Regions from separate parts of the Companilactobacillus miaonis genome, predicted to be linked through region 2. Evidence: riboswitches for the same ligand, from Rfam matches in the RefSeq annotation. Region 2 holds a riboswitch; the other holds the start of a gene.

Region 1 (12,315 bases), on a different contig from region 2:
ACTGACAGATCAGCACCAGTCGCGGTAGTCGCCAATACGTCTGAAGACAGCACTTCAAGCGTAGGCGGTGGTGGAGCAACTAATGCTAACGTCTTAGTTGGCGACAATACCGGTAAAAGTACTGGTACCCAAGTTAAAGATACTGACTATACGCCAGCAGTCAGTGTTAACAACATGTCATCATATCCACAAACGGGCGATGCGCATGACACTGGATTAGTCATTTTAGGCTTAACTATTTTGATTGGTCTATTCGCTTTTTATGGGTTGAAGTTCGAAAAAAGCTTCAAGTTTTCACGGTTTTAAAAGGTTCTAAGTTGATTCAATTCTGACAAATAACTTTTACAAATAATGAGATGTACGGTTCGTAAAATTTGTTATTATCTAATTGTAATCAAGAAAGACAAAAACAAAAAAATAATTTTCTATATCAGGGAGGATATATCATGAAATTATCTAAAAGTGTTTTAGCAGGATCATTAGCAACAGCAGGAATCGTTTTAGGAGCAATCGCACCAGCAGTTACAGCACAAGCCGCAACTGCATCAGGTAATCAAAAATCAGATGGATCAGTTGAATATCAAGACCCATCAACAAGTGTTGGTGAATTAGGTGGCAAAGATAGTAAATTGGCTATTGCCTTTGATGAATTAGCAGAAGACGGAACAGTTAAAACTGTAGGTCAAGCAGCTGCACAATCAAATGCTAATGTTACAGTTCAATCAGGACTTCTAACATTGGATGCTGTTCCTGACTTCGGATTTGCTAACGCTGCCGAAGGTACAACAGTAGCTTTGGATAACAATGATGTTAATGGAAATGCAGCAACAGATAGTCAAGGACTTGGTAATTTAACAGTTACTGATTCACGTTCAACAGTTCCTGGATTTGAAGTTAATGCAGCAATTACAAAATTCTCACCAGTTGGTGGACCTACAGATGGATCAAAGGATAAAGTTTATACATTGAACTTAAAACCAACAGAATTGAAGAATGATAAGGGTGAAAGTGTTGCCGCTGCAGGTACACTTAAGACTGAAGAAGCTAATATTGCTGGTGGAGACGCAGCAAGTACTGTTATGAACTTAGCTGCGGAATCATATGCACAAGGTCCTATCAATGCTTCATTTACAAAAGCTGATGATGATGCATTCTTAACATTAGGTGATACAGCAGGTTCTGATACAAAGACAACAACATCATACAATGCAACAATTACATGGACATTGAAGGCTGCTCCAAAAGTAAACGCTTAGTATTAATATAATAAAAGAATAAAAGATTATAAAATAACGGCCACTACTACAATAGTAGTGGTTTTTATTTTATAATGTTAGTGGTTACATTTTGATGTTTAATGATTATGGAGGGTTAATACATTGAAGTTTAAATTTAAAATGTTAAAGCTTTTATCAGTTGTATTTGCACTTTTTCTAGGTTTCTTGGGCTCCACTAAAGTTAGTGCTGCCACATCAGGAGATTATACAATTAAACCAGGTGGAACAAGTAATGATGTAGTTAATATTGATAATGGGAATTACATTATTACCGGTGATCCAGGTCAAACGACTGAAATAAAATTGATTGTTATTAATAAGGCGGAGGATGCTCGTAATTTTATTTATTACGCTTCAACCGCATATACTAATGACAATGGGAGTTTGTCTTACAACAAAACTAAAGTGACTGATTCATCATTGAAGATTCAAACTAAAGATGCATTGTCACCAAAAAAATCAACATTTAAGGTACCCGGAAATACAACTGCCACGATCACTTTGAAAGTTACCGTTCCTGAAAAAAAATTTACTGGAACACTAATGGGTGGTGTGACAGTAGCGCCATATAAAGAAAAGGCAAAAGGTACAGTAGGCTCTAATGGTAATTTGATTAAAAATAAGTTTAGTTATTCTATTCCTATTCAAATTCATCAAAAAGGGGCAGAAAATGATGAAGCTAAGTATTCTATAAGAACGGTTAAACCTTCATTGACGACTTCTGCTAAAGGTAAAAATCAAGGTGTTGAAGCAAACATCCATAATTCCACTAACTCCTATACAGGTCCTTTGTCCGCTAAAGCAATAGTTACTAAGAATGGTGATAAGAGTTTTAAAATAACTCAAGTGTATAGTTCTCAAAGTATTGCACCAACGACGAATTATAATTTACCAATTTCATGGGGTAAGAAGACCTTACAATCTGGCGATTATCACTTGAAATTAACATATGAGACGGCTGGTGGTATCAAGAGTTGGGTTCTAAACAAAGACTTTACTATCACAAACAACGATGCTGCTAAGTACAATAAATTAGCTGGTGTCAAACCAAATTACTTATGGCTATACATTTTACTTGGAATTCTTGCTCTAGCAATTATTCTAGGATTAGGTATTTACCTTGGTAAGAGAAATAATAAGAAGAACAACAATGGTGGAAATGGTGGTCAACCTACAAGACGCCGTCGTCGTTAATAATTATTGATAAATAATTAAATATGAAGCTGTTCCCACACTTGGGGCAGCTTTTTTAGTATCATTAGAGGTGAAGAAATTATCAGGGGCAAATCAATGAGAAAAAAAATAATCTATTTTCTATCAATGATATTCTTTGCTTTTTTATGTTTGATAAACAGCACAACTTTGGTTAAAGCAGAAATTAACGGCGTAACTGTTACTCCGTTAATTGAAGATGATACAACCGATGTAACTGATCGCTTTGAAATTGTCGGAAAACCTGGTGATGAACGAACAGTTACTATTTCGATTGGTAATTTTAGTATCAATAGATTGCAGCTTCGAATCGAGCCAACTAATGCGACTACTTCAATGGACGGAAAAATTGTCTATACTGACAAGGTCCGTGAAGGCGAATTTGGTTTGAAACATGCTTTTTCAAAGATGACGAAGGCAAAGACGATTACCTTACTTCCTAATAAAACTAAAGATGTGACTTTTAAAATTAAATTGCCAGATGAAAAAATCGACGGCTTGATCATGGGTGGCTTTAATGTCTATGACACGGCTAAAAATGGTGCTAAAGGCAATGCCAATGTACCGGTTTGGATCACTGGTGATAACAAAGCTGTCGGTGGTGTGGTAACTTTGCACAACTTGGCACTTGACGTGATTGACAAAAAGCCACATATTATTATCAATTTACAAAACAAAGAACCTGGTCAGATGAAGAACGTCATCGTCCATATGACAGTTAAGCGCAAGAGTTGGTTAGATCGATTTAACCTTGGACCAGACAAAATGACCGCTGATTTAACTTACGGTAAGGTGGCGCCAAACTCTAAGATCCCAGTCGATTTTGACCAAAACCAAACGCCAATTAAAGCTGGTAAGTATGTTGTCAAAGGTGCGGCTCGTAGTGGTAAGGCGACGTGGACGTTTAAGAAGACCTACACGATCACCCAGGAGCAAGCTAACGACATAAATTCGCGTTGTAAGGGCTTGATCTACAATAAGACCACTACTTACATCTTGATTGTCTGCGTCCTCGTATCGTTGATTTTTCTGATTTTCTGGGCCATTTGGTACTCAGGTAGGAGTTAAAACTATGAAAAAAAGATTAAGTATATTTTTTGCAGCAATGTTGCTTGTCTTGACGGTTCTTTTGCCAGCAACCACGGTGAAGGCCGCCCCCGACAAATCGTACGCGATCCAAGCAATTTTGCCAGATAATCAAATTAACAAAGATGAGTCGTTCTTTGACTTGAAAATCACCCCCAATAAGGAACAAATTTTAAAAGTGTTGATTGCTAATACTGGTAGTAAACCAATCAAGGTAACTGCTGAAATCAACAATGCCTATACGGCGGATTCTGGGGTGATCGGCTATGATAAATACAATGCCAAATTGTACAAATCCAAGCTCCCTTCGTTGACTTCTTTAGTTGATGGCAAGAGAAAACAAGTCGTTGAACTAGATACTGGTGAGAATAAGACCGTCGAATTCAAAGTTAAATCACCGAGTTCAGAGTATTCAGGAATTATTTTAGGTGGTATCACAACGACTGCTTCAGTTAGCCCAACGAAGTCAAAGAATATCAATATCAAGAATCAGGTTCGCTATGTCAAAGGGGTAGTTTTGCGCTCCAAAGATGATGGTGTGATGCCCGAGATGCATCTAACTTCAGCTGCTCCAAGAGCTGTTGCTGGATCAACTGGGATTTCCTATTTATTGGATAATACGGCACCGATAAACATCAATAAAGTGACCTTGACGGCCAAAATCAAGCATGGCGATAAAACTATTAACTATAATCAAGAAAACCTGCAAATCGCTCCTAATTCGCAATTCAACTACTTTATTCCGATTAAGGACCTAAGTGCAGGAACTTATAAAGCCCATTTGACTTTGAAGAATGATTCTGGCTTTGAAAAGTCCTTTGACCGTTCGATTACGATCCAACAAAAGCAAGTCGACGCTGTCAAAAGTGCTACACAACCAAAGCAACAATCCAACAATAAACAGTGGATCGGTATTATTGTCGGAATCTTGATTCTAATCGCTGTAGCTGTGTGGATGTACTTATACTATTCACAAAAGAATGACAATGGTGATGGACCAAGAGAACGTGGTCGTGTTGTAACAAAGAAGAACGATAAAACATCCCGTTCAGGTAAGACTCGTTCGGAACGTCATAAGAAATAAATTTTATGTTAAATATTCTATTCAAATTGAAAGTGGATTTGGATAGAATATTTTTGTTTATTTAAATAAATTTTATTGTAATTTGATAAGAATATTTCATTTAATCGTCCTATAATAAATTTGTATTAGGGGTGATTGAATGAAAAGTAGTGCAAAATTTACGATAATACTTGCCTGCTTTGTTTTGCTAAGCGGAATATTTTTCAATCCACAAATAGTCGCCGCGGATGACATTTCTGATGTCGTCAAAAGCGCACCAAATGGACTATCAATTTCCAAGTATTTTACGGTTGGACAATTTGAACTTAACGATAATGAAGACTCAATAGCTTATCCTTTTAAGATTAATTCATCGGAAATTGTTGATGCCAAGGGTGACACAACGTCTGATGGTAAAGTTTTACGGCTTGCTACTGGTGGTGAAACTAATCCGGTTACATATGGTAGCGGCAGTAATGAAACAGTAGTCAAAACGGCGCAAGTCGGGGCTGCATGGTCTAAACGTGACAGTCAAAATTACATTGATATTTCCAAAAAACAGACGGTTTCAGTTTGGCTATACTTTGGTTCAGCTGATGGAGATGATCCTACCAAAAATGGTGAGGGAATCTCTTTAGTTTTACAAAATGATAATCGTGGTGAAAGTGCCATGGGTGCTTCTTATCAAGGACTCGGTGTCATGGGCTACGATCAATCACAGACTAATCAAACGAAAAATTTAATAACTAATAAATATTCTGATGATACTTCTACAAATTCAACAATTAATTCGCCTGAAAATGCGGCTTCAATGGCAATTCAAAATAGTATGTCCTTGAATTTTGAAGCTCAATCAAATAGTTTGATTTCAACAGTTAGAGTTCCACAAATTGTGGGGTATGGGTCAAATTACTACCCAGGATTGGGACTTATCGCTAACAGACATAAGGAATTCACCTTGGGAAGTTTTGATACGGCTCATGATACGTATGCAGCACCAAGTGATTATCCTGAACGTGATTTACTTTTGAGTAGTAGTAATTTAGGTGAGCATCCCTTGAGAATGGGAAATTCAGCCAATCCATACGGAACAATTTATTTCAGTTATCCAGCTAATGCTTCAACTTATAAGACTTTAAATCTGGATGATTTGAGAAATGATGATGCCTTCAAACCAAGTACTGATACTTCTAATCCTTGGTCATTAATCAATTTAAATAAAAAAGGTAAAGCACTTTCAACCTTCCAAGTTGGTGCCCAAAATGCCAACTTGGTTGATGGTGAAGATGCAGAAGGAAATCCCCTCTATTGGCACCATTTGACCTTCACTTGGAATCCAAAGACAGATACAAGTCCTGCTACAATTCAATATAAATTTAACGATAAATTCCCCGATGGCACGATCAATAACGGTCAAGGTAGTGACTACAACGAAATTACGGAAACCATTCCAGTTGATGTAAGTCAATTTGGAACTTTAACGGATAATAAAGTTTACTGGGGTTTGACTGGTAGTAACGGCACTAATGACGATAGTTACAGTAAATTAGCTATCTTTGAGTCGATGCCAGCTCTTGCTACCGCTGATATTGATACGACCCTCTATGATAAATCGGATAATAACAAGGCCATCACAGATTCGTCGAGTGATAACAAAGTCTATAATAATGACAATTTAGCTTTCGACTATCACTTGACTTGGGATGCTGATGAATCGTGTGAAGACTGGCAAGATATTGTCGCTAAACTCAATTTACCTAGTGATGTCGATTACAATTCTGCTACGATCACGTACCACAATAGTAATGGCGATAGCACACCTGCAACGATTGCCAAAGTTGCCGATTTAAGCAGCGGTAGTTGGAAATACACTTTGGCAAATAATCTTGGTAATAAGAGCGATACCAATGGCTATACAAGTGCTGATATTATCGTCAATGGCACCGCTGATAATCAAACCGATTCACCAATCACCGTTGATCCAGAACCGGCCAGTTTCAGTGGTTCGAATGCGATTGAAACAACAAGTACACCAAAATTTGTGATTGACGGCAAAAATGTTGTTAATAAATATTTGGACCTCGAAGTGACACCAACATTGCAATTTCAAGACGTTAACTACAAGACTGCCAACACAATTTTGTACCGCAAGAGCGATTTCAATTTGACAGTAACCAGTTTAAAAGAGCCGTGGAAATTAAGCGCCTCGACCACTGGTTTATACAAGGGCACGCAACCATTTTACGGAAACTTGATTTATAAACAGACAGATACCAGCAAGCCAATCATATTGACCGACGATGCCAAAGTAGTTGCCCAAGACAATAAGTCGTACACGACAAAAACAACCGACGACATCGCTTCAAACTGGGACAACAACAGCGGGTTATTGTTATCCAATGATGTAGATAAAATAGATTCCGCCGGAACCTATTCAGGCACCATCAATTGGACAGCGATTAATTCAATTTAGAAAAATAGCACCTATTCAAGATCAAAATCTCGAATAGATGCTATTTTTTAATTTATATTTTAAATCCTATTCAGAATAGAATTGTAATTCCTATGGAAGACGGCATACCACACCAAAATAGAACTAAAGTGCCTTTTTCTTCTTGTTACTATCTTTTTTTTCTTTAAGTTTCTTAACGTAAATCTGATTCAATTGAATCAATAACCAAATATAATCTGGTCGAGTTGAAGAAATATCCCAGGAAATAACTTTCAAATTCTCAGGGTACTTCTTCTTTTCGATGTCCAAAGGCAAAACATCAAGCGATGTGATCAGAACATCCACATCATCGAAAACATTACTTGGTACTACTTCGACGAAGCCCAAGGTACGAATATTTCTCAAAACGACCTCAGCCGCTTGATTACCTGGATCGATTAAGACTTTAACTTTGATAATATCTTCTTGTCTAATAGTTGAAATGTAACTTGGCAAAACTTGATATAAATCTTTTGAAATTAGTTCAGCCGCATTGTAAATTCCCGGAAACTCATTTTGGTCAACATTGGAAAAGAAAGTATAAACGTCTTTGTATAAGTCAGTAAAGTTTTGTTCATTACCCTCGGCGTACATTGTATCCAAATGCATTATCGAGTATGGTGCCATGATGTAATAGAATACAATATCACGCGTCACGTAGGTCATGATATGTTTCAAAGTTTTTTGGTTGTGATAGACCGACATATCATCGTGATAATGTTCTTTCAAGAAATCTATAAAGTGATAAACGAGTGCATAGAATTTAGGGTTGATACGAGTATTCTGATTGATAGGCTGGACGAAAGCCGTGTCACTAGGTTGGAAAGCTGTCTTTCTAAATAGATTGATCAATTTATTTTCATTGATCAAAGCGTCCAAGGGAACAATCGGATACTCCTCATGAGTTAAAATGTCTTCACCCAAATTTTGATTTTCGAAAACTACGTTGTAGTAAGGTAGTTCTTCGATGTAATTACGTTTTATCAAACGGATTCGAGAAATAGCTAGAAAATATTTAAGCTGGAAGTGGACGATCGGATTGTCGAACTTGATTCCAGCTTTGTCGATGATTTGGTCGATAGAATTCTCTTGAATCAAAGAGAATGGCCATTCTTGAGCATGGTAAGTATACCAGTAGACGTAATATGCCATCCACCGGATATTTTTTTCGTTACCTTTGATTTCTAGGGTAGAATTAGAAATTTTTAGACCAAAATTTTTGAGAAATGCTCTGAACTTCGACATACGACGATTGAGGGTAGACTTACTGGTGAAATGATCATTACTGAAACTCTCAAACGATGGGTTCGTACTGGTCAAGCCATAATTGAAAGCTTGAAAAACTACCGGGTTCTTAACTAAGTATAGACGGTACGTGTCGATGGAAATTTTACTAAAGTCAATCGATTCGATTTTTGTGTCTGATGAGTCGATATCAGGGGCAACTTCAATAAAGTCTTCGAGCAATGCTTGGAAAATGTTATATGTTTTTTGGTATGTAAATTGTAATCTACTACTAATATTACTCAAATTTACTTCACGAGGAGGTAACGATTTAATGACTGTAAGCATTCGATATTTCTCTACGTCTTGCTTAACTAAGAAAATTTGCTCCAACATGTTTGTTTTCCCCCGGCAATGTTAAATTATTAAGATTAATAAATATAGGAAACACTACTTGCTACTATCTTAACATTTATTTATAATATTTTGTAATCAGATAGAGGCGCAATTTTTATTAGTCATGTTTTGGAGTACATGAGGGTACATTGAAAAGACATAAAAGGGAAAGTTGCCGAAATCATTTTATCCCTTCTTGGTAAGTTGATTGGGCTATTACTTAAGAGGTAATGGACTGTCGTTTTGAGTGTAGTGCTGGTTTTCTTCTTGAAAACGAGCTACGAATGGCAGATTCCTGTGCTTTGCTACACTTTGTAAATCACACGCAAAACCGGCGTGTAATTCACAAAGTTAGGCAAATGCTCGGAATCTAAGCGCCATTCTCCGCTCTCTACGTTGAGCTATTGATTATTGGGATAATTACAAATCCTTATTGTCAGTAGTTCCTCTGATAATAAGGATTTTTTTATATCCTAAAATAAAGGGGAATGAAAGATGGAAAATAATGATGTGAGTCGTTCGCTTAAGACTCGTCATCTATCAATGATTGCGTTAGGTGGTTCGATTGGAACTGGTTTGTTTGTTGCCAGTGGTTCTTCAATCTCAACTGCTGGACCTGGAGGAGCTCTGATAGCTTATGTGGCTATTGGTATCATGGTCTATTTCTTAATGACTAGTTTGGGTGAGATGGCTACTTACATGCCAGTCTCTGGTTCATTCGCTACCTACGCAACTAAATTTATCGATCCAGCCTTTGGTTTTGCTCTAGGTTGGAATTACTGGTTCAATTGGGCTATCACGTTAGCGGTCGATTTGTCGACAATATCGTTAGTTGTGAAATACTGGTTCCCAAGTTGGACTTCATGGAAAATCAGTTTAACTTTTATGATTTTGTTGTTAATAATTAATTTTATTTCGGTTAGTTCTTTTGGTGAAACGGAATACTGGCTTTCATCAATTAAAGTTATTACTGTAATCGTGTTCTTGATCGTCGGAGTATTAAGTATTTTAGGTATTTTGGGTAATCAACATTTTGTTGGTCTAACTAATTATACTTACAAAAAGGCTCCATTTGTCGGTGGAATACCGGCTATACTAAGTGTCTTCGTTGTTGCCGGGTTCTCGTTTCAAGGAACTGAATTGATTGGGATTACCGCTGGTGAATCCGCTACACCGGAAAAGAGTATTCCCAAGGCTATCAAGCAAGTGTTTTGGCGGATTCTTTTATTCTACATCTTGTCAATTGCCGTGATTGGTGCCTTAATTCCTTACACTAGCCCTAATTTGCTCGGGTCAGGGGCTGGCGACATTGCAATCAGTCCGTTTACGATCGTCTTTAAGAAAGTCGGAATCCCGTTAGCTGCAGGGGTAATGAACGCCGTTATCTTAACTTCAGTTATCTCCGCAGCTAACTCAGGACTTTATGCAGCGAGTCGTATGCTGTGGTCGATGAGTAAACAGGGGATGGCTCCGAAGGCTTTTGCTAGAACTAACGGTCGTGGTGTGCCTGTTTTCTCACTACTTTTGACAGCCCTGATCGGTGCGATTGCACTTTTCACGAGTTTTTACGGTGACTCATTCTACGAACTACTAGTTGCGGCCAGTGGTTTGACGGGATTCATTGCTTGGTTAGGAATTGCCTTTTCTCATTATCGTTTCAGAAAAGCTTATCTAGCTAAGGGTTACAAGTTGGAGGATCTTCGTTACAGGGCTAAGTGGTTCCCATTCGGTCCAATTCTTGCGATTATTTTGGGTATCATTATCATCTTGGGTCAAGACGTTCGCTCAATGGTCAACTTCAATGTTGGTCGTCTCTTGATCAGTTACAGTGGGTTGATTATTTTATTCGTCTGCTGGGCTTACTACAAGATTCGTTACAAGACAAAGTTCTTGAAGTTAGAAGATATTGATGTGGCTCACGAGAAAAAACATAACCATTACTAGTTGTAATTTAGATTCGTTTAACTTATTATTAATGTAAATATAACGCTAAGAGAGTGCCTACTCATAAACCTTTCAGAGAGATGATGGTCGGTGAAAATCATTAAGGTCTTTATTCCAGCATTCTGGCAACGGGTAATGCCGTTCGGGTTGATCCGATAAAGTCTGAAAGTGCAGTGTATTAGGTTTACACTGAAACTGGGTGGTACCGCGAATAAGTCGATTCGTCCCTCTTTGGAGAGATGAGTCGACTTTTTTTGTATTCTTGCGTAAAAAAAGGAGAAAATGTATGTTAGATATCAAGCTAATCAGAAAAGATCCTGACTGGATCAAAAATAAATTAGCTTCACGTGGTGTTACAAGTGAAGAAATCGACGAACTATTAGGTTACGATACTAAACGTCGTGAACTACTAGTTAAGAGTGAAACTTTGAAGGAAAAGAGAAATACTGTTTCTCAAGGAATCGCTACTAAGAAACGTAACAAAGAAGATGCTAGTGAAGAAATCGCTGCTATGAAACAAGTTGGTAGTGACATTAAGAAATTAGACGCTGACCTTGAAGATACTGAAGGTAAGATGAACTATATTCTGGTTCGTTTGCCAAATATTCCTGACGACTCTGTTCCAGTTGGCCCTGATGAAAGTACTAACGTGGAAATTAGAAAAGTCGGTGCAGTTCCTAAGGAAAACTTTAAGCCAAGACATCACTGGGATATTGGTGAAGAACTAGGCATCTTAGACTTTGAACAAGCTACTAAAGTTGCTGGTAGTCGTTTTGTTTATTACATCGGAATGGGTGCAAGACTAGAACGTGCGGTTTATAACTTCATGCTCGATCAACACCAAAAAGAGGGTTATACCGAAGTAATCCCTCCATACTTAGTAAATAACGGTGCCATGTTTGGTACTAGTCAATTCCCTAAGTTTACTGAAGATGTTTATACGGTTATGGTTGATGAAAACCCATTGACTTTGATCCCTACAGCTGAAGTTCCTTTGACAAACTACTTTGCTGACAAGATTTTGGACGAAAAAGACTTGCCTAAATACGTTACAGCACTAACACCATGTTTCCGTTCAGAAGCTGGTTCTGCTGGTCGTGATACTCGTGGTTTGATCCGGATGCACCAATTTAACAAGGTTGAAATGGTTAAGGTCACAAAGCCTGAAGAATCATACAACGAATTGGAAAAATTGACTGCTAATGCTGAAAACATTTTGAAGCAACTAGGCCTTCCATATCACGTAATCGTATTATCAAGTGGGGATGCAAGTTTCAGTTCAGCTAAGACTTATGACCTTGAAGTTTGGATGCCTGCTCAAGACAAGTATCGTGAAGTTTCAAGTTGTTCAAACTGTCTAGACTTCCAAGCTCGTCGTGCTCATATCAGATATCGTGACGAAAATGGAAAGACAAGACTTGCTCACACATTGAACGGTTCAGGACTTGCTGCTGGTCGTACCGTAGCTGCAATCCTTGAAAATTATCAAAATGAAGACGGTTCAGTAACAATTCCTGACGTTTTGGTACCATACATGGGTGGCGTAACAAAAATTACTAAAGAAAATGCCAAATAAGTATTGACTCAATCTTGATAGATTGATAGAATTTAATAGTTCTGTT
Region 2 (12,315 bases):
GACCGGAATTGACTTCACGCCCATTCTCATCTTTCCAACCTTGTAAAAATGACCGACATCCCATCGGCGTTTTAAAACTGCCAGTAATTTCTTTGATTTTGTCGTACATCAATAAATCGGGATACATTCTTTTAGTTGAACACTCTAAAGCTAATTCTTTAATATCATAATTTGGATCATTGGGATTCAAATTTAAACCGCGTTTAACTGTAAACGTTAATTTAGGAAAAATTGCTGTCCGATGTTCTTTCCCCAAGCCTTTAATTCTAATTTGTAAAATTGATTTTTGAATTTGTCGTTCGATCCAACTAGTTCCTAAGCCAAAATTAATCGTCGTAAACGGTGTCTGCCCTTGCGAAGAATACAGAGTATTGATCTCATATTCTAAAGCTTGCATAGCATCATAGATATCTTTTTTAGTTTTTTCTTTAGCAAACTCAACTTGTTTCTCAGCTATGATCCATTTCTTTGCATCAGCTAGATGTTTCCGGTAATTCATTTGCGCATAAGGAGCCAATAATTGATCGATTCGATTAGCTGAACATCCTCCATATTGTAATGAAGCAACATTAGCAATGATCTGTGACATCTGTGCCGTCGCCGTCTGAATCGATTTAGGTGAAGCTACCCAAGCATTACCGATTTTAAAACCATTACTCAACATTTCATCAAAATCAATCAAGCAACAATTAGTTTCTGGTGTCACCGGCGAATAATCCAAATCATGCCAATGAATATCACCACGTAGATGAGCTTTCGCAACTAAATTAGGCAACATTTTTAATCCCATAGCTCGACTAGCCACACCAGCCTCTAAATCACGTTGCGTATTAAAAATATTACTATCCTTATTTGCATTTTCATGAACTACTTGCTCATTACGATCAAACAATTTTTCAATATTTAATTGCACATTGGTCGCATCTTTAAAACGAGCTTGATCTGCCAAATAGTACGTTTGATATTTATCAGCCGCAGTCTGTGATTCTTTTGACAATTGTTCAAAGATAACCTGATGAAGTTCACTAGTTTTTATTAAATCGTTATTATGAAATTTAGAAACTAGCACTTCTTCTAAAGTCTGCTTTGAATTTTTTGTCAGTTCTAATTTATCTAAAATAAAATCAATCTTATAACTATAAAAATCAGTTTGAGTACCATCTCTTTTTTCAACTGGGATTGTTTTTAACTGATTTAAGACCGTTTCCATTTATTTTCCCACCATTTCAAAATAATTTTTATCAGTCATAGTATACAGAGATTTTTATAAAAAAATAAGACTACCAAATACAATATATTGTGCTATATAACACACATATACTATATATAGTAGTCAATTTGTAACTTTAGAAAAATCATCATTCTGATTTTTCACAAATCGGCGTTACCCTATCGACGGAGCAACTGTTTATTTTGTGTAAAAATATTAAAATCAAAAAATACGTAACGTTGTAATGCCTATTCTTTTTCGCGGGCAAAATAAAATGTCACGGCAGCATAAATGAAAACTACTGCAGTAATAAAAATATGAACAGCATACAAAACACCATTCGTTGGCCCATCACTCAAATTGTTAAAGAATCCTAAAGCATTGATATTAGTAAAATAACTAATGAAATAAATTGTCGTCATATAGACTAATTGTTGAGAAACATTCCCAACACAAGACAATTGATATTTAATCAAAAATGCTCTTTCAGAATCTAAGTCCGGGTGACTGTATAAAGTATCATTCAAAATTCGATTATCTGTCCCTACGAAGACTGCACATAGGAATAAACCTATAAAGTATGTGAAATTGATCAGCGTCAACAACAAGCCTAATAGTAACAATGGATAGCGTAAAGACTGATACTTTTTCAAAATAACTGGGCCTAATTCAAAACCAATTAAATAAATTGCATAAATCAGCATCAAAGAATTGAAACCAAAACGAACTGTACTGTCAAATACTGCATACAACATGACAAAGTTCATCACAACACCACGATTGATAGCAACCAAACTAACTGGAAAAATCTTCTTATGAATATCAATCTGATAATAAGCCAAGAATAAAAATAGCAAAATAGCAGCGACACCAATCACTAAATCAAAAGTCTTGGAAACTGCTTGGAGTCTAGAATAACGAATAATAAAGACCATCATCACTAAACTGGCCAAAACAATCAAACTAAATAAAGAATTAACTCTGAATTTTTGTTTCGTCTCAATCCCTTGGTAGAACGTCAGACGATGAGTGATCGTCATACCGCCAACCATCGCTGCAAAAAATAGGAACGCTAGCAAAACAAAAGATAAACTCAATAATTTTGTCTTTGTCGCAATCAATTCAACCACGAGCAACAGAATTAATGTCAAAACAACTGATAACAAATGCATCCGATTGAATTTAAACTCTTTATCCATTTTACCTCGAGAACGCACCGTCAAATAATAAGGCCAAATCCAACTAGATGCTAATCCTAAAAGGATTCCACCGATAATACCAAAGACAGGATTGCCTGCTCCCAAGATACATAACGAACCTATAACGCCAAAAAAGCTCGACATTGCTAACATGGTCGAAGCTGGCAATGTGATAAAAGTAGTCATCAACATCCCTAAAGCCCGAAAAGTATACAGCATTAAAAATGGTAAAGCATATACAAAGACACTCTTATTTTGATTGTACAAAGTCAAACAGAAGAAATACGGTATCGCGACTCCGGCATTTGCCAATAAGTCTAAGGCACCTTCGTTGAAAACATTCGTTATTCGCTTCATTTTTATTCTCACCTTGAAAATTTTTTTGTCTCTGAATATTCTAACAGAAATCACGCAAAAAAAATGGAACAAGGTTTAAAATACAGCAGTTTTCTTTTTGCATTGCCGTTTTCCGCACAAGATAGTATCTATTAATATTTATCTCAATCAATTCTGAAAATAAAATAGCATCTATTCTCAATATGCGTATGATTACTTAACAACCAATTGCGTACTATTAAAGAATAGATGTTATTTTTTTAGTTTGTTTTAAATTTTGTTTCTTTTATTTCAAATAGAACTATTATTCCTAAATAAACGGAAAGCAGATAAAACATAGATCCGTTATTCAGTCCGGAGCAACAAACTCTAATTATGAACCAAGCCGTCTGCTACTAAGCACTCCGCAATTTGAACCGTATTCCAAGCTGCACCTTTTAGTAGATTGTCGGAAACGACCCACATATTGAAAGCACCTTGGTTTTCCAAATCTGGACGAATCCGACCAACAAATGTTTCACGCTTGCCAACTGCATTAATAGGTTGTGGATAAACTTGATTCTTGGGATCGTCTTGCAAAACAGCTCCTGGAGCTTTTCTGATCAAGTCTTGAATTTGTTCAGTTGTAGCTGACTTGTCTTCTACTTCAATATAGATCGATTCACCATGGCTGATGGGAACTGGAACTCTGACACAAGTTGCAGTAACTTTGATTTTTGGTGAATTCATGTCGCCAAGCATGATTTTCTTAGTTTCATGAATCATCTTCCACTCTTCATGTGAATATAAATTGTCCTCTAAGACATCAATTTGTGGCAACAAATTAAAGGCTAGTGGATAGTGTTTTTTATCTCCCTTAGTTGGGAAAATATTAGCTTGCATATCTTTACCATCTAGGTAATCTTTTGCTTCGGAATATAGCTCGTTTAGAGCACTCTGACCTGCACCACTTGCAGCTTGATAAGTTGAAACGATAATTTGTTTCAAACCAAAAGCTTTTCTAATCGGTTCTAGTGCGACCATCATTTGAATCGTTGAACAGTTAGGGTTGGCAATAATACCGTGATGGTTGTATAACGCTGCCTCATTGACTTCAGGAACAACTAAAGGAACTGACTCTTCCATTCGAAAAGCACTAGTGTTATCGACACAAACTGCGCCTCGTTTGACAGCTTCAGGCAAGAATTTCTTTGAAACTGAACCACCTGCTGAAGCTAAAACAATATCGACACCATCGAAGGATTCTGGCTTAGCTTCTTCAACGGTCACATCTTGACCTTTGAATTGTAAAACTTTCCCGGCTGAACGAAATGACGCTAATAATTTAACTTTACTTACTGGAATCGTTGATTGTTCCAATTGTTGAATTAAACGCGTTCCCACGGCACCTGTGGCACCTAAAATTGCTACTGTATATCCATCACTCATATTATTTCATCCCTTAAATCAATTTTTTAATTGTTCAGTAAAAGCTCTTAAACGTTTCATGGCTTCTTTAATATCATCCATTGAACAAGCGTAGGACATTCTGAAATGACCTTCGCCGCCTTCACCGAAAGCAACACCTGGCGTGACACCAACTTTGCCTTCAGTTGCTAACTTATTGGCAAATTCAATAGCTGTTAAATGAAACTCTTCTGGAATCTTTGAGAAAGTATAAAAAGCTCCCTCTGGCAAAAGTGTTTTATAGCCGATGTCATTTAATTGCTCAACAATGTAGTCTCGGCGCTTTTGATAAATATCGCGCATTGCAACTGGATCATCAATTCCATTAGTCAACGCTTCTTTAGCCGCATATTGAGCTGGATTAGAAGGTGCAGTGACAGCAAAGGCATGCATCTTTGCTGCGTTTGTAATGAAATCTTTTGGTCCAACGACATAACCGATCCGGTAACCTGTCATTGCGTGTGATTTCGATAACCCATTAATCAAAATCGTCTTTCCTGGCATTAATTTTGCCAATGAAATATGTTTTCGTCCATAAGTCAATTCAGCATAGATTTCATCTGAAACGACAAACATATTTTTATCTTTAACTACATCAACAATTTCTTCCAGTTGCTCCTTTGAATAAACAAAGCCTGTTGGGTTACCTGGGAAATTGAGCATCAAAGCTTTAACCTTATCAGCTCCCTCCTCATCAATAACTTCTTGAAGGCGTTCACCAGTCAAACGAAAACCATCGTCTGTAGTGTTGATTTGAACTGGAATTCCACCTAGTACTTTGACAATTGGAATGTACAAAGCAAAAGTTGGTGTCGGAATCAATACCTTGTCACCCGGATTAATAATGGCAGCTAAAGAATCTAAAATAGCTTCGGTAGCACCAATCGTTACTACGACTTCCGTTTCTGGATCATAGTGAATATCAAAACGTTGACTTAAATAATTGGAAATGGCTTCACGTAAACCAAGAATTCCTTTTTGGTCAGAATAATGTGAATCATTATCCTTTATACTTTCAATTGCGGCGGCTTTAACATGTTCAGGAACATTGAAGTCAGGCTCACCTAGAGTCATTTTGATGATTCCAGGAATCTTAGCAAATTTTTCTGCAAAAATTCTGATTTGGGAACGACCCATTGGATCAAGCGTCTCATTTACAACATTCTTTACAGTTGAATCTAATTCTGGCATTCTATTACACTCCTTAAATTATATTAATTTAATTCTATAATAAATCAGACTCATTTAATTAGTTTTAATGTAATTATTTCTAAATAATTTTCTCTAGTCCAATCACTAAATGATCTTGTTTTATCACTTCATGAATAGCTAATTTAACTCCAGTCATAAATGATTCTCGATCCGTCGTACTCTGAGAAATTGTTAAAGTTTCACCGGTTCCACCAAAAATAACTTCCTCATCGGCGACAAATCCAGGTAGACGCAAAGCATGAATCTTCGTTCCATGATAATCGCCACCACGCGTCTGCATTGGGTCGTTATTACTGTGCTGAACTTGATCATGTCCTCGAGCTTCATAAATCAAGCGAGCAGTATTCAAAGCTGTTCCAGATGGTGCATCGATTTTATCTTCATGATGCTTTTCGACAATTTCTGATTCATCAAAGTACTTAGCAGCTACCTGCGCAAATTTCATCATCAAAACTGCTGATAAACCAAAGTTTGAGGCAATGATCCCACCAAGATTTTTACTATCGGCTAATTTTTTTAACTGTTGCGTCTGTTCTTCAGACATTCCACTAGTTCCAATTACTGGACGAATACCGTGTTCAATTGCAAACTTAGTATTTTCATAAACAGCACTAGGGATTGAGAAATCGATCCAAATATCAGCTGCAACATCAATATCATCTAACCGATTAAAAATTTTTACTTCCTTAGCTAACCCATATTTTGCTGGATCTAGCTCTTTAACTACTGGATTAAAACCTGCAACTAATTGTAAATCGTCATTTGAATTGACCATCTTAACGGCCTTTTGTCCCATTGATCCATTGAAACCAGAAACAATTACTTTTATCATCTAAATCCTCCTATAATCCTAGTTTTTCAAATAAAATAGCTTTTTCTTCATCATTCAAAGATACAATTGGCAAACGACAGCCACCAACTTGATAACCTAATTTATTCAAAGCTGCTTTAACTGGTGAAGGTGAAGGATACATGAACAAAGCTGCCATCTTAGGTGTCAATTGACGTTGGATTGCCCCTGCCTCTTGATAATTTCCTTGATCCAAAAGGCTGTACATCTTCGACATTTCATTTCCATAAATGTGTGAAGCTACTGACACGACTCCATTTGCACCAATTACTTTTGCAAAAAGTGCTTGGGCATCTTCACCACTGTAAACATTAAAATCAGCTGGAGTATGTTCAACGATGTATTCCAAATCTTCCATCGTATTACACTGTTTGATTCCTTGAATATTTGGATTTTGAGATAATTCAACGACAGTTTCCTTTTCCATCAAGACTCCGGTTCGACCTGGAATATTGTAGATCATAATTGGTAAGGGGGAATTCTTAGCAATTGTTTCAAAGTGAGCCTTCATGCCACGTTGATTAGGCTTGTTGTAATAAGGTACTACGACCAAAGCCATATCAATTCCTGAAATCTGAGCCAACTTGTTAATAAAATCAATCGTCTGTTGAGTATTGTTACTACCGGCTCCAGCAATAATTGGCACTCTACCATCGACTATTTCAACAAATTTCCGATACAATTCTAGTTTTTCAGCTTCTGTCAAAGTTGGTGTCTCTCCTGTCGTACCGCCAATGACAAAACCCTTCGTGCCTGTTGCGAGTAAGTGTTCCGTCAACTTTTTCAGAGCTGGATAATCAATTTTTTGTGCTTGATCAAACGGAGTAATTATCGCCGTCATTAAATCTACATCATTGAACATTTTTTATCCTCCAATTTCATCCTATATTTCAAAAAGCTAGTCATCGCTGCAATTCCTTTGTCAATTGCAGACTCTTTAGGTAAAAACTCAGCTGAATGTAAGGCTCCTGGACTGTCGACGCCTAACCAAAACATCGTTCCTGGAATCTTATTTAACAAGTAGCCAAAATCTTCGCCCGTCATTTTTGGCTCGGTTTCTTGAAAAGTGACTTTAGGATCGTTTTTCATAAAATCAATAAAGATCTTAGTCAATCTTGGATTATTTTCAACCGGAAAATAACCACCTTGATTAAATTCGACCGTAATCTGGCAATTAAATGATTTTTGTAATCCACTAGCGATTTCAGTAATTCGTTGACGAATAAATTCAATCATTGGTTGTGTTAAACCACGTATCGTACCTTCCAAGCGCGTTGAACCGGCAATTACATTTCTAATCACACCACCATCAATCTTACCGAAAGTAATCACACCGCATTTAGTGGGATCGATATTGCGTGACACAATTGTCTGTACTTGCTGGATAAAGTTTGCTGCGATAACGATACTATCATTTGCTAAATGAGGATAAGCTGCATGGCCACTCTTACCAGTAATAATAATATTGACTTCGGTTGTACCGGCAAATAAGGTACCGTTACGACATCCTATAACGCCTGCTGGTAACTGGGCATTATCATGCAGTCCATAAAATTCATCTACACGAAAGCGTCCTGAAAAAGCATTTCTATCATAAGCAACTTTCCCACCGCTTTGACTCTCTTCAGCTGGTTGAAAGAAAAATATCAAATTATCGATTGGTTGATTCTCACTGAAATAATTTAAAATTCCTAAAGCTACTGTCATATGAATATCATGTCCACAAGCATGCATAACATGTGGATGTTTCGAAGCGTAACTTAAACCATTATCTTCATCGACGGGCAAAGCGTCCATGTCGCACCGATAACCAATGTTGCGTTTAGGACTACTACCATTGACTCGTACCAATATGGCCGTAGGCAAATCAGGTATGCTGCCAATTTCTAAATATTGTTGCGAAAAGCTATTGATGACTTGTAGCAAATAATCATTCGTTTGAAACTCGTTCATCGCTAGTTCTGGAATCTGATGCAACTGTCGTCTGATTCGAATTAATTTATCACTTGATAAGACCATCTTTACAACTTCCTTAAATTACTTTCAAGTTTTGTTTTATCAGTCGTTTTTTGATCTTTAATTTTTAATTGTTTTGCAGGAATACCCGCAACAACTTCATTTTCTGCGACGTCTTTAGTAACAACAGCTCCCGCTCCGATAACAGCTCCATTACCAACTTGAACGCCTTCCAAAACAACAGCATTTGCTCCGACGATTACGTGATCACCAATTCTAACTGGTCGTGCCGAAGCTGGTTCAATAACACCTGCTAAAACAGCATTTGCTCCAATATGAGAATCTTTTCCGACGATAGCTCGGCCACCTAAAACAGCTCCCATATCAATCATTGATCGATCACCAATTTCTGCACCGATATTAATAATCGCTCCCATCATTATAACGGCGTTATGTCCAATCGAAACTTGATCACGAATAATTGCACCTGGTTCGATTCGCGCATCAATTCCTTTAATATCTAGCATCGGAACCGCTGAATTTTGAGCTATTGTTTCGACATAGTAGTTTGTTAAATTATGTGTTCGTAAAATTGGTAGAATAACTTGATAATCACCAATTAAAATTGCTAAATCATTGCTGTGAAATACACTAACTGCTTGAGGAAATTCAATACCACTAATATCTGCTTGTAAATATACTTTTACTGGCGTAATTTTCTTAGCGTTTCCTATATAATTAATAATTTCTTCTGCACCCATCTTTGTCATAAGCTACTCCTTAATAGTCACCATCTAATTTAATTAAATCCGCATAAGTTTCTCTTTTTACTACTAACTTGTCCTTGCCATTTTCTACAAAAACAACTGCCGGTCTCGGATTTCGGTTGTAATTCATTGCCATCGAATATCCATAAGCACCTGTATCTAAAACTGCTAAGATGTCACCTGGTTTAGTCTTAGGCACTGCTAGATTCTCAATCAAGATATCACCTGATTCACAATATTTACCAGCAATATGCACTCTTTCTTGATTTGGCTGATCCATCTTATTGGCCACGACAGCTTCATATTTAGCTTGATACAAAGCCGGTCTGATATTATCTCCCATGCCACCATCAACTGATAGATAAGAGGTTAAATTAGGAATATCCTTACGTGATCCAATAGAATACAAAGTATATCCGGCTGGTCCAACGATTGAACGTCCTGGTTCAATCCAAATTTCGGGAACATTTTGACAATCATTTTTTAATTCATCACTAATTTGTGAGATAAATGTTTCTGCAGTGATCGGATCATCGTCTTCGGTATAGCTGATACCAAAACCTCCACCCAAATTAATAACATCGGGCCAATAATTTAATTCAGTTTGAAAACTTTTGGCGATCTCAATCATCTTTTTCGCTAACATAACAAAACCTTGTGTTCCAAAAATCTGTGAACCAATATGTGCATGAATCCCAATCATTTTCATATTTGGATCAGCTAAAACTAGTTTCAAAGCACGTTTAGCTTGACCAGATTCAACATCAAAACCAAATTTACTATCAGTCTGTCCAGTTTGGTCATACTTGTGAGTGTGAGCTGAAATTCCCGGAGTCAAACGTAACATGACGTTAATTTTTTGATTAGTTGTGTGTAAAATTTGACTGAGCAAGGAAATCTCTAAGAAGTTATCTAAGATAATCACACCGACATGATTTTCCACGGCCATCTTTAATTCATCCGCTGACTTGTTATTACCGTGAAAACTAATCTTTTCACTTGGAAAACCAGCTTGCAGTGCCGTATACAATTCGCCACCAGAAACGACATCAACATGAACATCTTCTTGTTTCATGACCTGATAAATTGCTTTAACCGCAAAAGCTTTACTGGCGTAACTAATTTGATATTTCAATTGATTTTTTTCAAAAGCAGTTTTAAAACTTCTAATCTGTTTTCTAATTTTCTCAACATCAAAAACATACAGTGGCGTGCCATACTTCTTTGCTAAAACGGTACTGTCGACTCCACCTATCATCAAGTGACCATTATTACTTTGCAATTCATCAATAATCATATTCAAAACTCCTTTAGAATAAAAAAAGATCTCTTTGCCAATAACAAAGAGACCCAGTCCACACAAATTGTTATAAGCTCAACGCAGCAATCACTGCGACAGTTCGTATCCTCTTATTAATACGCCCCAGTTCATTAGATTCTGCAAAATCTAACACTTCGGCAATTTTCCCTTTCAATGAAATCAACGCTATTGCAGTAGCTCATCCATTTACTGATGTCAATTGCGACCTCTTTATTGATATTAAGATTATAACAACACTCATTATTCGTCAAGCAATATTAAAAATTAATCATTTTTTCTAACTTTATTAACTTTTTTCTTGTCATAAGTTCCAAAAATGATACACTCATCATTAAAAACTATTTAATTTTTAGGGGTGTATTGTATGAAGGTCATCAAATTTGGTGGTAGTTCTCTTGCCACAGGCGATCAATTCGAAAAAGTAATTAAAATAATTGACGATGATTTTGAACGAAAAGTAATTGTAACTTCGGCACCGGGGAAACGTTTCAGTGGCGACATTAAAGTAACTGATTTATTAATTGAATATGCTCAGTCCGTTTTAAATAAAAAAGATTATCAGCCAATCGTTTCAGAAATCATGTCACGCTACCAAGAAATCGCTGACCACTTCAAACTTGATGACTCAGTAACCTCTCATTTAAACGATAAATTAGAAAAATTAGCTACGACTGATTTTTCCGATGATGAACATTTAATGGCTGTCTTTAAGGCTCACGGTGAATACTTGAATGCCATGTTGTTAACTGATGTTTTAAATTCTCAAGGCATCAAAGCCATTTTTATCAATCCAAAAGCTGCCGGTATTGTTGTAAAAGGTCAACCAAATGACGCCGATATTGCTCCTGAGACATATTTAAATTTGAGTCGCCTCGATTTACCAAAAGACTCTCGATTAGTTTTTCCTGGTTTCTTTGGTTACAGCAAAGATGGTTCGATCTATACTTTCTCTAGAGGTGGATCTGATATCACAGGTGCAATTTTAAGTCGTGGTCTAAATGCAGATCTATACGAAAATTTCACTGATGTTGACGCAATTTATGTCGCCAATAATAAAATCGTGGCACACCCACAAGCTATCAAAAAAATGTCTTATCGAGAAATGCGTGAGTTATCATATGCCGGTTTTTCAGTTTTTCAAGACGAGGCGATTATTCCTGCTGTTAAAGGACAAGTTCCCGTTAATATTAAAAACACCAATAATCCTGAAGCACCCGGTACAATGATTGTTCCAGAACAATTTATTTTTGATCCTGCCAATCAAATTACAGGTATTGCTTGTTCCAAACGCTTCTCAGCACTCTACTTGCACCGTTACCTGCTGAATAAAGAAGTCGGTTTCACTTTGAAACTTTTAAAAATTTTCTATAAGTACAATATTTCGTACGAACACATGCCATCAGGTATTGATGATCTAACTGTCATTTTCGATCGCAGTAAGTTAGATAAAGATACTATCCAAAAATTGTGTCGTGATGTCAAAGAAACTTTAAATCCAGATTATTTAGAATGGATAAACGATTATGCAATCATTATGGTGGTTGGTGAAGGAATCGCACATAACGTCGATACGATCGGTAAAGTGATCGATTCATTGACTGAAAATAATATTGCTATTCATATGATCAACCAAGGGGCTTCACGAATCTCAATTATGATTGGAACCCAAGTTTCTGATGCCGACGAAGCCGTTCGACAAATCTATAAAACATTTTTTGATTAAGTGAGGTTTTTTACATGGTTAAATTATTAAAAGTACATGGTTCTGAAAATCAATTCTTTATCTTAGATCAATCCTTATTAGATAAACCTTTGACTGATACTGAAATAAAACAACTGGCAATCAATCTTTGCCAAAATGTTCTTAATGGGGCTGACGGTTTGTTAGTGGTCGATACAAGTATTGACTGTCTTGGTAAAATGCGTGTTATCAATGCTGATGGTAGTGAAGCTAAAATGTGTGGTAACGGATTACGGACAGTGAGTCGTTACTTATCAGATAAATATCAGTTAAATGA

What was found. A riboswitch is a leader RNA that binds a small molecule or an ion and turns the genes downstream of it on or off. The one in region 2 is predicted to bind lysine.
Region 1: it holds a riboswitch for lysine, as region 2 does, so the genes downstream of both, U8521_RS05795 (amino acid permease) here and lysA (diaminopimelate decarboxylase) in region 2, are expected to answer to the same signal.

Annotation. Positions count from the first base shown of each region.
Region 1 covers NZ_JAYKTX010000005.1:155,188-167,502, reverse strand. The annotation lists gene U8521_RS05830 (LPXTG cell wall anchor domain-containing protein) at 1-306, shown strand, start outside; gene U8521_RS05825 (WxL domain-containing protein) at 447-1,256, shown strand; gene U8521_RS05820 (DUF3324 domain-containing protein) at 1,380-2,471, shown strand; gene U8521_RS05815 (WxL protein peptidoglycan domain-containing protein) at 2,568-3,557, shown strand; gene U8521_RS05810 (DUF916 domain-containing protein) at 3,562-4,659, shown strand; gene U8521_RS05805 (hypothetical protein) at 4,799-7,111, shown strand; gene U8521_RS05800 (helix-turn-helix domain-containing protein) at 7,235-8,749, opposite strand; lysine riboswitch at 8,843-9,015, shown strand; gene U8521_RS05795 (amino acid permease) at 9,245-10,693, shown strand; gene serS (serine--tRNA ligase) at 10,980-12,269, shown strand.
Region 2 covers NZ_JAYKTX010000003.1:1,175-13,489, reverse strand. The annotation lists gene nrdD (anaerobic ribonucleoside-triphosphate reductase) at 1-1,210, opposite strand, end outside; gene U8521_RS02910 (hypothetical protein) at 1,459-2,766, opposite strand; gene U8521_RS02905 (aspartate-semialdehyde dehydrogenase) at 3,115-4,173, opposite strand; gene U8521_RS02900 (aminotransferase class I/II-fold pyridoxal phosphate-dependent enzyme) at 4,192-5,382, opposite strand; gene dapB (4-hydroxy-tetrahydrodipicolinate reductase) at 5,462-6,235, opposite strand; gene dapA (4-hydroxy-tetrahydrodipicolinate synthase) at 6,246-7,115, opposite strand; gene U8521_RS02885 (N-acetyldiaminopimelate deacetylase) at 7,100-8,272, opposite strand; gene dapD (2,3,4,5-tetrahydropyridine-2,6-dicarboxylate N-acetyltransferase) at 8,275-8,979, opposite strand; gene lysA (diaminopimelate decarboxylase) at 8,990-10,273, opposite strand; lysine riboswitch at 10,341-10,516, opposite strand; gene U8521_RS02870 (aspartate kinase) at 10,662-12,020, shown strand; gene dapF (diaminopimelate epimerase) at 12,035-12,315, shown strand, end outside.